3 regions of the Mesorhizobium yinganensis genome follow, and region 3 is predicted to be linked to each of the others. Evidence: predicted binding sites of a transcription regulator. Region 3 holds the regulator's gene; each other region holds the start of a gene.
What was found. Region 3 encodes LexA, which represses DNA repair genes until DNA is damaged. Its sites were predicted from a motif close to TGTTCNNNNTGTGTTCNG; they were not measured.
Positions count from the first base shown of each region.

Region 1: the regulator LexA is predicted to act here: its motif matches at 1,922-1,939, upstream of ABMA59_RS06425 (PA0069 family radical SAM protein).
Region 2: the regulator LexA is predicted to act here: its motif matches at 2,165-2,182, upstream of ssb (single-stranded DNA-binding protein).

Region 1 is NZ_JBEBMH010000002.1:569,420-572,693, forward strand. It holds gene ABMA59_RS06410 (4-(cytidine 5'-diphospho)-2-C-methyl-D-erythritol kinase) at 1-675, shown strand, start outside; gene moaB (molybdenum cofactor biosynthesis protein B) at 678-1,223, shown strand; gene ABMA59_RS06420 (glycosyltransferase) at 1,252-1,764, opposite strand; gene ABMA59_RS06425 (PA0069 family radical SAM protein) at 2,014-3,168, shown strand.
Region 2 is NZ_JBEBMH010000010.1:73,010-76,283, forward strand. It holds gene ABMA59_RS18930 (MarC family protein) at 1-451, shown strand, start outside; gene ABMA59_RS18935 (serine hydrolase domain-containing protein) at 560-1,438, opposite strand; gene ssb (single-stranded DNA-binding protein) at 1,533-2,045, opposite strand; gene ABMA59_RS18945 (hypothetical protein) at 2,249-2,518, shown strand; gene ABMA59_RS18950 (DUF7986 domain-containing protein) at 2,664-3,274, opposite strand, start outside.
Region 3 is NZ_JBEBMH010000027.1:75,680-78,953, reverse strand. It holds gene ABMA59_RS29955 (ComEC/Rec2 family competence protein) at 1-1,083, shown strand, start outside; gene lexA (transcriptional repressor LexA) at 1,077-1,793, opposite strand; gene ABMA59_RS29945 (ABC transporter ATP-binding protein) at 1,971-2,759, opposite strand; gene ABMA59_RS29940 (ABC transporter ATP-binding protein) at 2,756-3,274, opposite strand, start outside.

The DNA of each region.
Region 1 (3,274 bases), on a different contig from region 3:
CGCGCACGCGACGGCTTGCGCAAGGCAGCCGGGGTGGCAGCCGCCGGGCCGGTGCTGATCTTCCTGGAAAAGAACATTCCCACTTCGTCCGGCGTCGGCGGTGGGTCAAGCGACGCGGCGGCGGTGCTGCGGGGACTCGTTCGATACTGGAAAGTCGATATCGAAGCGGACGCGCTCGCGCGCATCGGATTGGCGCTGGGCGCAGACGTACCGATGTGCCTGCATGCGCGGCCGCTGGTCGCGCGCGGCATTGGCGAGATCGTTGAGCCGGTGGAGAAATTTCCGTCGCTGGCGCTGGTGCTGGTCAATCCGCGCGTCGCCATCGGCACGCCGCAGGTTTTCGCCGCGCTGGCAAGGCGGGAGAACCCGCCGCTTCCGCCCCTACCCAAGAATCCGGACACGGCCGCCCTCGCCGGCTGGCTGGCCGCGACCCGCAATGACCTGATGGCGCCGGCCAAAAACCTCGCACCGACGATCGGCGATGCGCTCGAAGCGCTTGACGGTACAGGCGCCGCCTTCGCACGGATGTCAGGGTCCGGCGCAACATGCTTTGGCCTTTTCAAGGACCGCGCTTGCGCTGAACAAGGGGCCCAAGCGATTTCCGCGGCCCATCCCGGCTGGTTCGTCGTCGCGACCGAGACCACAGCCTCGGCTCCGCGGCAGAAGGAGCATTAGGCATGGCGCCAAGCGACCGCCCCTTCATCCCCGTCGGCATCGCAGTGCTCACCGTGTCCGACACGCGCACGCTGGCCGACGACAAATCCGGCCAGACACTCGCCGACCGCATCGCCGAGGCCGGCCATGTGCTGGCAGACCGCGCCATCGTCACGGACGACAAGGACAAAATCCGCGAGAAGGTGCTGGGATGGTCGCGTGATGAAAAGATCGACGTGGTGATCACCACAGGCGGCACTGGCTTTACCGGCCGCGACGTGACGCCGGAAGCGCTGGAGCCGATCTTCGAAAAGCGCATGGACGGCTTTTCCGAAGTTTTCCACCGCATTTCCTACGACAAGATCGGCACGTCGACGATCCAGTCGCGGGCGACCGGCGGCGTCGTCAACGCCACCTTCGTCTTCGTGCTGCCGGGCTCGCCCGGCGCCTGCCGCGACGCCTGGGACGGCATCTTGAAAGCTCAGTTCGACTACCGGCACATGCCCTGCAATTTCGTGGAGATCATGCCGCGGCTGGACGAGCATTTGAAGCGGGGCGGCAAATCCTGACGGCCGGCCCGCAGGCAGAGCACACTTATCAGTTCCGCCGAGGCTCGGCGACCCGGATCTCCGCATCCAGCCGCCGCGACGCCAGCCCGCGCGCGATCGCCTCGGCACTCTGCGCGGACTTCGCAAGCGCCATTGCCTGGCCCTTGCGGATGACGAGGCCCTCCGCCAGCGCCGTTGGAGCCGAGAAAATGCGTGAAAAAAGCGGCTTGCGGTCGGCACGGCTGCGCGAGAAGCGGGCCGGCATCGACACTTTGGCAATGTGGCCGATGACCGCCTCGGTCCAGCCGTCGACCAGGCGCGCGCCCGGCTCGAGCATCAACAGCCATTCCCCCTTGGCCTGACGGATGCCCGCTGCGATGCCGCCGTCGGCGACATAGTGGCAGCCGGCATGGTCGGCGACCCGGTGCGTCTGGTCGGTCGAGCCGCGGTCGCAGACGATCACGTCGCGCACCACACCCTCCACCGCCGCGCCGACCAGCGACGCCAGCGTGCGCGCCAAGGCCTCCTCGTCGTTCCTGGTCTCGATGAGCACGGTGAGCATTGCTTAGCCGAATAGCGGGTCGCGAAGCGAAATGCCAGCATGGCGCGCAACCGGCCGTTTCCCAGGCTCAGCCGGCTCTCGGCATCGCACCCCTATTGGCAGGACGTGGCGGGAGTGAAATGCGCAGCACGCCGCCGAGCGAGGCGAGAAGCAGAAAAGTTCTTGATTTGTTCCAAATGAGCAAATAGGAATAGTTTCATGAACGCCCCGATTCGACATAGCTCCGAAACCCCTTGGGAACGCGCCAGGATGGAACAGATCGTGCGCGCCGACATTGCCGCCTTTGGGAGCGGAAGGTCGGAAATGGCCAATGCGATGATCGAGGAAAGCGGCGTGCGGATCGACGGGGAACGGCGGCGCGGCCGCGGCGCCGGGGTCAATCCGTCCGGCCGGTTCGAGCCGGTAAGCCGTCATGTCTTCGACGACGGCTGGGAATCGCTGGAGGAATTGCCGCCGTTCAAGACCGAGGTGCAGGTGGAACGGCCGCGCACCATCATCACCCGCAACACCTCGCCCGACATCTCCTTCGACCGGTCGATCAACCCCTATCGCGGCTGCGAGCATGGCTGCGTCTACTGCTTCGCACGGCCGACGCACAGTTTCATGGGCTTGTCGCCGGGCCTGGATTTCGAATCGAAGCTGTTCGCCAAGCCGGATGCGGCGCGGCTGCTGGAAAAGGAGCTTTCGAAGGAAGGCTACCAACCGCGCACCATCGCAATCGGCACCAACACCGATCCGTACCAGCCGATCGAGAAGAAATACCGCATCATGCGGGAGGTGCTCGAAGTGCTGGAGGCATTCGGCCACCCCGTTGGCATCGTGACCAAATCTGCGCTGGTGACGCGGGACATCGACATTCTTGCGCGCATGGCGGAGAGAGGGCTCGCCAAGGTGGCGCTGTCAGTGACCAGCCTCGACCGCATGCTGGCGCGCACCATGGAGCCGCGCGCCTCGACGCCGACCAAACGACTGGAGGCCCTGCGGATGCTGAACGACGCGGGCATCCCGGTCTCGGTGATGGTGGCGCCGATCGTTCCCGGTCTCAACGACCATGAGATCGAGCGCATCCTCGATTCCGCGGCGAGTGTCGGAGCGCGCGAGGCGGGCTATGTCATCCTGCGGCTGCCGCTGGAAGTCAGTCCGATCTTCAAGGACTGGCTGCTGCGCCATTATCCCGACCGCTACCGCCACGTGATGTCGCTGATCCGCTCGATGCGCGACGGCAAGGATTATGATTCGGAATGGGGAAAACGCATGAAAGGCTCGGGTCCCTACGCCTGGCAGATCGGCCGGCGCTTCGAGATCGCCGCCAAGAAACTCGGTCTCAACCAGGAACGGACGCGGCTGCGGACGGATCTGTTCAAGGGGACGGAGAAACGGACGGAGCAATTGATGTTGTTGTGAGGCAGTCGGCAATGGGCAGTCGGCAGTAGGGCAGTAGGGCAGTAGGGCAGTAGAAAGAGAGCGCGACCATTCGAGACGATCAACAGATGGGCAGCGACCTTCGCTC
Region 2 (3,274 bases), on a different contig from region 3:
CGGCGCGGTCGTGCTGAGCGGCCTCGGCATAACGCTGCCGGCATTCCGCGTCGCCGGCGGCCTGCTGCTTTTCTACATTGCCTTCGAGATGGTGTTCGAGCGGCGCCAGGACCGGAAGGAAAAAAGCGCCGACATGGCGATCACCAAGGACCAGATCCAGGACATCGCCGCCTTCCCCCTCGCCATCCCGCTGATTGCCGGGCCGGGCGCGATCTCGGCCACGGTGCTGCTTTCCAGCAGTTTTCAGGGGATTGCCGCGAAATCGGCATTGGTCGGCATCATCCTGGTCTGCATGGGGCTTACCTATCTCGTCTTCGTGCTCGCCGAACGTGTCGACCGCTTTCTCGGCCAGACCGGCCGCACCATCCTGACCCGCCTGCTCGGCGTCATTCTCGCAGCGCTGGCGGTCCAGTTCGTCGCCGACGGCATCAAGGCGCTGATGGCGGCGTGAGAGCTCTCTTCGTCCTCTCCATAGCGGTACAAAAAATGGGCCGAAAAGGCCGAGGCCGATAACGCGCAGGCGGAAACGCCCGCGCGCCGGAAACAGCCAGACGCGATTTCACTTCATCGTCCCAACCGCAAGGCGCAGCAGTTCGCCCATGCGCTCGTGGCTGATGCCGTGGTCGACGCGGGCGGCGCGGTGGACGACGACGAGGTCCATTTCCGGCACGACGATGACGTACTGTCCACCGAAGCCGCTGGCATAGAACACCGGCGCATGAAGGCTGAGCCTGTCGCCCGGCGCGTCGGCCTCGGCCGTCCACCACAGATAGCCGTAGCCTCGCCCGCCCCCGAGATCGGTATGCGCGCGCGTGCTGTCCCGCACCCAATCTGCCGGGACGATCTGCCTTCCCTGCCAACGCCCTGCCTCGAGATACAGCACGCCGACCCGAGCCAGGTCGCGAGCCGAAAGGCGCAGCTTGTAGACAGGATGGACCGATTCCGGCCCGTGCTGGTGATAGCAGTCGGCGGCCGAAAAGTCCTGCATGCCAAGCGGCACCGCCAGCCTCGAATAGAGGACGTCGAACACTGACTGTCCGGACCGCTGCTCGAGGATCGAGCCGAGCACGTTGAAGTCCCAATTGTTGTAGAACCAGGCCGCACCGGGCAGAGAGGAGCCGCGCTCCGGCCGGCCGTGTGCCGTGTCGTAGACCGAAGGATGATAGACTCCGGAACGCGCCGCGAGCAGGTGCCGTACGGTTGCCCGCCGCTCTCCGCGGGTCAGGCCGCCGACATCGTCGATGCCGAAATCCTCGAGCGTCGCATCGAGATTGAGCGTGCCTTCCCCCGCGAGGATTCCGTAGAGCGCACTGATCAAACTCTTGCGGACGGACGCGACGCTCGTGTTCAGGTCGACGCGGCCCCACTCGAACACCGTGCGGCCACGACGCACGACCATCATCGCCGTCGATCCACCCCGCACCAGTTCGGCGGGCAAGATTGCCTGCAGATCGGACGATACGCGGGACACCGGCCTTACGCGCCCTTTATCGTTTTCTCCTCAAAGGAGAAGATGCTGGAAGGACCGCGCCTCAGAACGGTATCTCGTCGTCCAAATCGCGGGACGAACCGCCGCCGCCGCCGCGCGAACCACCGCCGCCGCGCCCGCCGCCATAGTCATCCCCAGGGGCGGACTGACCGAAATCCGAGCGCCCGCCGCCACCGCCATATCCGACCTGGTCTCCCCCTTGGCCTCGCGTGTCCAGCATCTGCAGTTCGCCCCGGAATTTCTGCAGGACGACCTCGGTCGTGTAGCGGTCCTGGCCGCTTTGGTCCTGCCATTTGCGGGTCTGCAACTGACCCTCGACATAGACCTTCATGCCCTTCTTCAGATACTGCTCCGCCACCTTCGCCAGATTGTCGTTGAAGACGACGATGTTATGCCACTCGGTCTTTTCCTTGCGCTCGCCGGAATTCTTGTCGCGCCAGGTCTCCGAGGTGGCGATGCGGAAGCTGACGACCGGATCGCCCGAGTTCAGCCGGCGAATCTCAGGGTCGGCGCCGAGATTGCCCACCAGAATGACCTTGTTCACGCTACCCGCCATCACACTTCTCCGCGCTTGTCCTAAGTTTGGCTGTCCGTAAGCTCGTCCGCATCCTAGCCCATCGACGCGCACGGCGCGGCGCTCGACGGAAATTCAGGCGGCCTGTCCACAATTTGTTTTGTACTTGTTTTGTTCGCAGGAGGCCAGCGAAAAATGTCAGGAGGCTCACCCGCTCGCGTTTTGCTTTCGCCGGCATCGCTCCTATGATCGGCAAGATGATCCTCGCTCGTCTCCCTGTGGCCGCCCTGCTCGTGACCTCATCCGCCGCGCCGGCGTTCGCCGACCAGCAGCCCCGGACGACACTCCCCGGCGTCGAGCGGCCTGAGCCGATCGTCAAGCCGCTCGCCGAGCCGCTGGAACCGGCGTCCAAGAACGGTGACGGCTTCGTGCGAATGGGCAAGTGGGACGTAAAGATTTCCGGCTATGTCAGGGTCGACATACGCGCCGGCACGCTGCCGGCACAGTCGCGCTGACGTTGCTGCCGGGGACACGTTGAACCCGAGCCGCCGCACGCTTCTCCCGCTGTTGGGGGTTCGCAGTTCTCCGGCCCAATTCACGCAGGCGCATGACTGCTTCCCTGAAGGTCAAGTTGTGAAAGAAGGCGTCAGCCCGAAACGCTTACCGATCATCCTCCTGCGCAGCGGCGAGTTCCTCCGGGCTGTGAACCTCGGTGTGGGGCTGCCCGATTTGCCCCTTGAGAACCGATTTCAGCATGAGCTTGGCGCGGTCCGCCCTCTGCTTGGAATTGGCGGACAGAACCAGCATATCCGGCGTCAGTTCGACCGTGGCGAAAACCGGCGTGCCATCCTCGAGCTCGATATGCAGCCGTTCATCCTGAACCCGGGCGTACTTATCCGACGGTCCAGCGGGCACCGAAACACTCTCCGCCGGTTCCGTCCAGTTCCACAGGCCCTCTTCCTGCGCCAGCAGTTCGGGGATTTGCTCCAGGCGCCGGGCTATCGCGTCGGCCGTGGCTCCGGGCGTAAGTGGATAGGAGATCGTATGGAATGAAAGCTCCTCGCCGTCGCTGTTGAAGCGCGGCGGCGGCACCTTGTCGATCCTGCCGTTCAGCATGTCCTCCAGCCAGATCGCGGTGAACGCCGGCGCCGAGCCATGCAGGAAGATCGTTTCGGCGAGCTCGGGAAAATCGATGCCCGCCATATCGTCCTCCGTCGGCACTTCCTGCTTCGACACCTCCTCGCCGATCCTCTTCATCGGATCCGAGATTG
Region 3 (3,274 bases):
GGCGCCTATCACTTCCAGCGCATCGCACCGCTCAGCCTAGTGGCGAACCTCGCGGCCATGCCGATCGTATCCCTGGTTGTCGTGCCCTTTGCCGTGCTCGCGGCGGTCGCTATGCCGTTTGGCCTCGACGGGCCGTTCCTCGACGTGATGGGCAAGGGGATCACGGCGATGATCGAAGTCGCGAGATGGTTTTCCGCTCGCTCACCGGTCGATGCGGTGGGGCTGATATCGGGAAAATCCGTGGTTCTTCTGACCATCGCCCTGATCGTGGCGACCGTGACGACGACGTGGCTGAGGCTTTTCGCACTGCCTTTCGCGCTCGCCGGATTGTTGATGTTGGGCGCGACGCGCACCCCCGACGTGTTGGTATCCGAGGACGGCCGGCTGGTCGGATTTCTGACCGGCGAGGGCCTGATGGCGGTGAATCGGCCTCGGCCGAATGTCTTCACGGCCGAGAACTGGAAACGAACGCTCCAGGCGGACGGAATTCATAAGCCGGCGAATGATTTCGGCCTGAATCCGCCGATGGCGTCCGCTGAAAGCATCGTCGCAGGTGTCGGAAGCAAAGAAGGCACCAACCATGGACTCAACCGCACCCGCGGCGCATCCGATGGACTTCCTTCTGTACAGAAGGTGGCCTCTACTGAAGTCCACAATGAGGGTGAGTTCATGAATTCTTCACCCGGCCAGCAACCGACGGATGATTCATCCAGCGCCTTCCTCTGCGATGACATAACCTGCGTCGGCTGGCATCCATCCGGCGCCGCGATCATCCATACAACCGATCCCGAGGAGGCACGGATCGCCTGTTCCTTTGCCGGCGTCATAATTCTCGACGATGCGACCATTCCGCTCAAATGCGCCAACCCAGCCGTCGCGGTGGTCACGAAGCGCGCGCTTGCTCGGAATGGCAGCGCCGCGGTGTATCTGCCTTCGGGCAGCGATGGCACCGCCGAGGTGCATTTCGCCATCGCAACGCCGGATCGTCCTTGGCATGGCAACCGCGCATTCTCGCGCGAGTCTCGGGGACTGCCGCCCTACCAGCGCAAGCCGGCGGTCCCGGCGCCCCCGGAAAATCAGTAGCGACGGATCAAGCCGACAAGCTTGCCTTGCACACGGACCCGGTCCGGACCGTAAATGCGCGTCTCGTAGGCGGGATTGGCGGCTTCGAGCGCGATGGAGGCGCCTTTTCGGCGAAAACGCTTCAGCGTCGCCTCCTGGTCGTCAACCAGCGCGACGACGATCTCTCCGGGTGTGGCCGTGTTGGCATTGCGGATGATCACCGTGTCGCCGTCAAGAATGCCGGCCTCGATCATCGAGTCGCCCCTGACCTCCAGCGCGTAATGATCGCCTGCGGACAACATTTCGGGCGGCACCGATATGGAATGCGTCCGGTGCTGGATAGCATCGATCGGCACGCCCGCCGCGATCCGGCCCATGACCGGTATCGCAATTCCCGAACCTGCCTCGTCATTGCTCGCGACTGGCGCACGCGAAGGTTCGGCCGGACGCTTGCCGAGACTGCCTTCGATGACGCTCGGCGAAAATTTCTTTGCCGAGTTGAGGCCGGGAGCAATCGAATCGGGCAGGCGAAGCACTTCCAGCGCCCGCGCCCGGTTCGGCAGCCGGCGAATGAAACCGCGTTCCTCCAGCGCCGTAATCAGCCGGTGGATGCCGGATTTCGACGCCAGATCAAGGGCTTCCTTCATCTCGTCGAAGGACGGCGGAATGCCGGACTCCTTCAGTCTCTCATGAATGAATAGCAGGAGTTCGTGTTGCTTGCGTGTCAGCATCTCGGCCCCGTCAAGAATCGCACCAAAACAAAACCAGAACAAAACACTATCTGTTCCAGTTGTGTTCCGCAACCGTTAAATATCGGGTTAAGAGGCGGGCAACCAAGATATCAAAATCGAGCGCCAGCGCTGACTCTCTCGAGACTTGGCCGGTTGCCTCCGAGAAGACCGTGGATTTCAGGCCTCTTCCCAGAGATCTTGCAGCAGCTCCCGGTCGTAGCCGGAACTGGCCCGGAACAGTTGCCGCGTATAGGCATGGTCGAACCGTCCGGCGGCAAGGTCGGCGCTGGCCAGCGTCTCCAGAATGCGGCCGCGATTCATCACCGCCAGACGACCGCACATGTAGGAAACCACCGCCAGATTGTGGCTGACCATGATGGTGGTGAAGCCGCGCTCGCGCCGCAGGCGACGGAGCAGGTTGAGCACTTCCGCCTGCACCGAGACGTCCAGCGCGGAGGTCGGCTCGTCGAGGAGAAGAACGCGGGGCTCCAGGACAATGGCGCGGGCGATCGCCACGCGCTGGCGCTGGCCGCCGGAGAGCTGGTGCGGGAAGCGGAAGCGATGTTCGGGTTTCAACCCGACATCGGCCAGCGCGCGCTCGACACGTTTCTCCACGTTGGTCAGCCCGTGGATGCGGGCCGGCTCCGACAGTATCTTATCGACGGTATGGCGCGGGTGGAGCGAGCCGTAGGGGTCCTGGAAAACCATCTGGATCAGCCGTCGCTGCGCATGGCTGCGCGAAAGCGAGACAACGGCTCCACCAATGCGGATCGTTCCGGAATAGTCGCCGATAAGGCCGGCGACTGCGTTCAACACGGTCGACTTGCCTGATCCGGACTCGCCAACCAGCCCGAACGCCTCGCCTTCGGCGATGGATAGCGACACATCGCGGACTGCGTTGAGCCGCCGCGCGCCCTTGCCGAAGCTGATGCCTAGTCCGTCGATCTCGATCATCGGCGCGGTCATCTTGCCCAGCTCGCATCGCGTTGCAGGACGGGCAGTTCCGGCCGGTCGTCGCCGAGGCGCGGCGAGGAAGCGAGCAGGCCCTTTGCGTAGGGATGCTGGACCTGATGCAGTTCGCTCGCCTTGACGGTTTCGACCACCTTGCCGGCATACATGATCATCACACGGTCGCAGAAGGCCGAGACCATGCCGAGGTCGTGGCTGATCAGGATCAGGCTCATGCCGCGCTCGCGAACCAGGTCGTCCAGAATTGCCAGAACCTGGAGCTGCACGGTCACGTCAAGCGCCGAGGTCGGCTCGTCGGCGATCAGCAGTTGCGGCTCTGGAATGAGCATCATCGCGATCATCACGCGCTGGCCCATGCCGCCGGAAAGCTGGTGCGGATAAAGGTGATAGACGGCCTCCGGGTCGCGGATTTTGACCGCTTTCAGCGCCTCGATACTTTTCGCGCGGGCAAGCGCGCGATCCCTGGCGACATGCAGCCGAAACGCCTCCTCGATCTGCTGGCCGACCGTCAT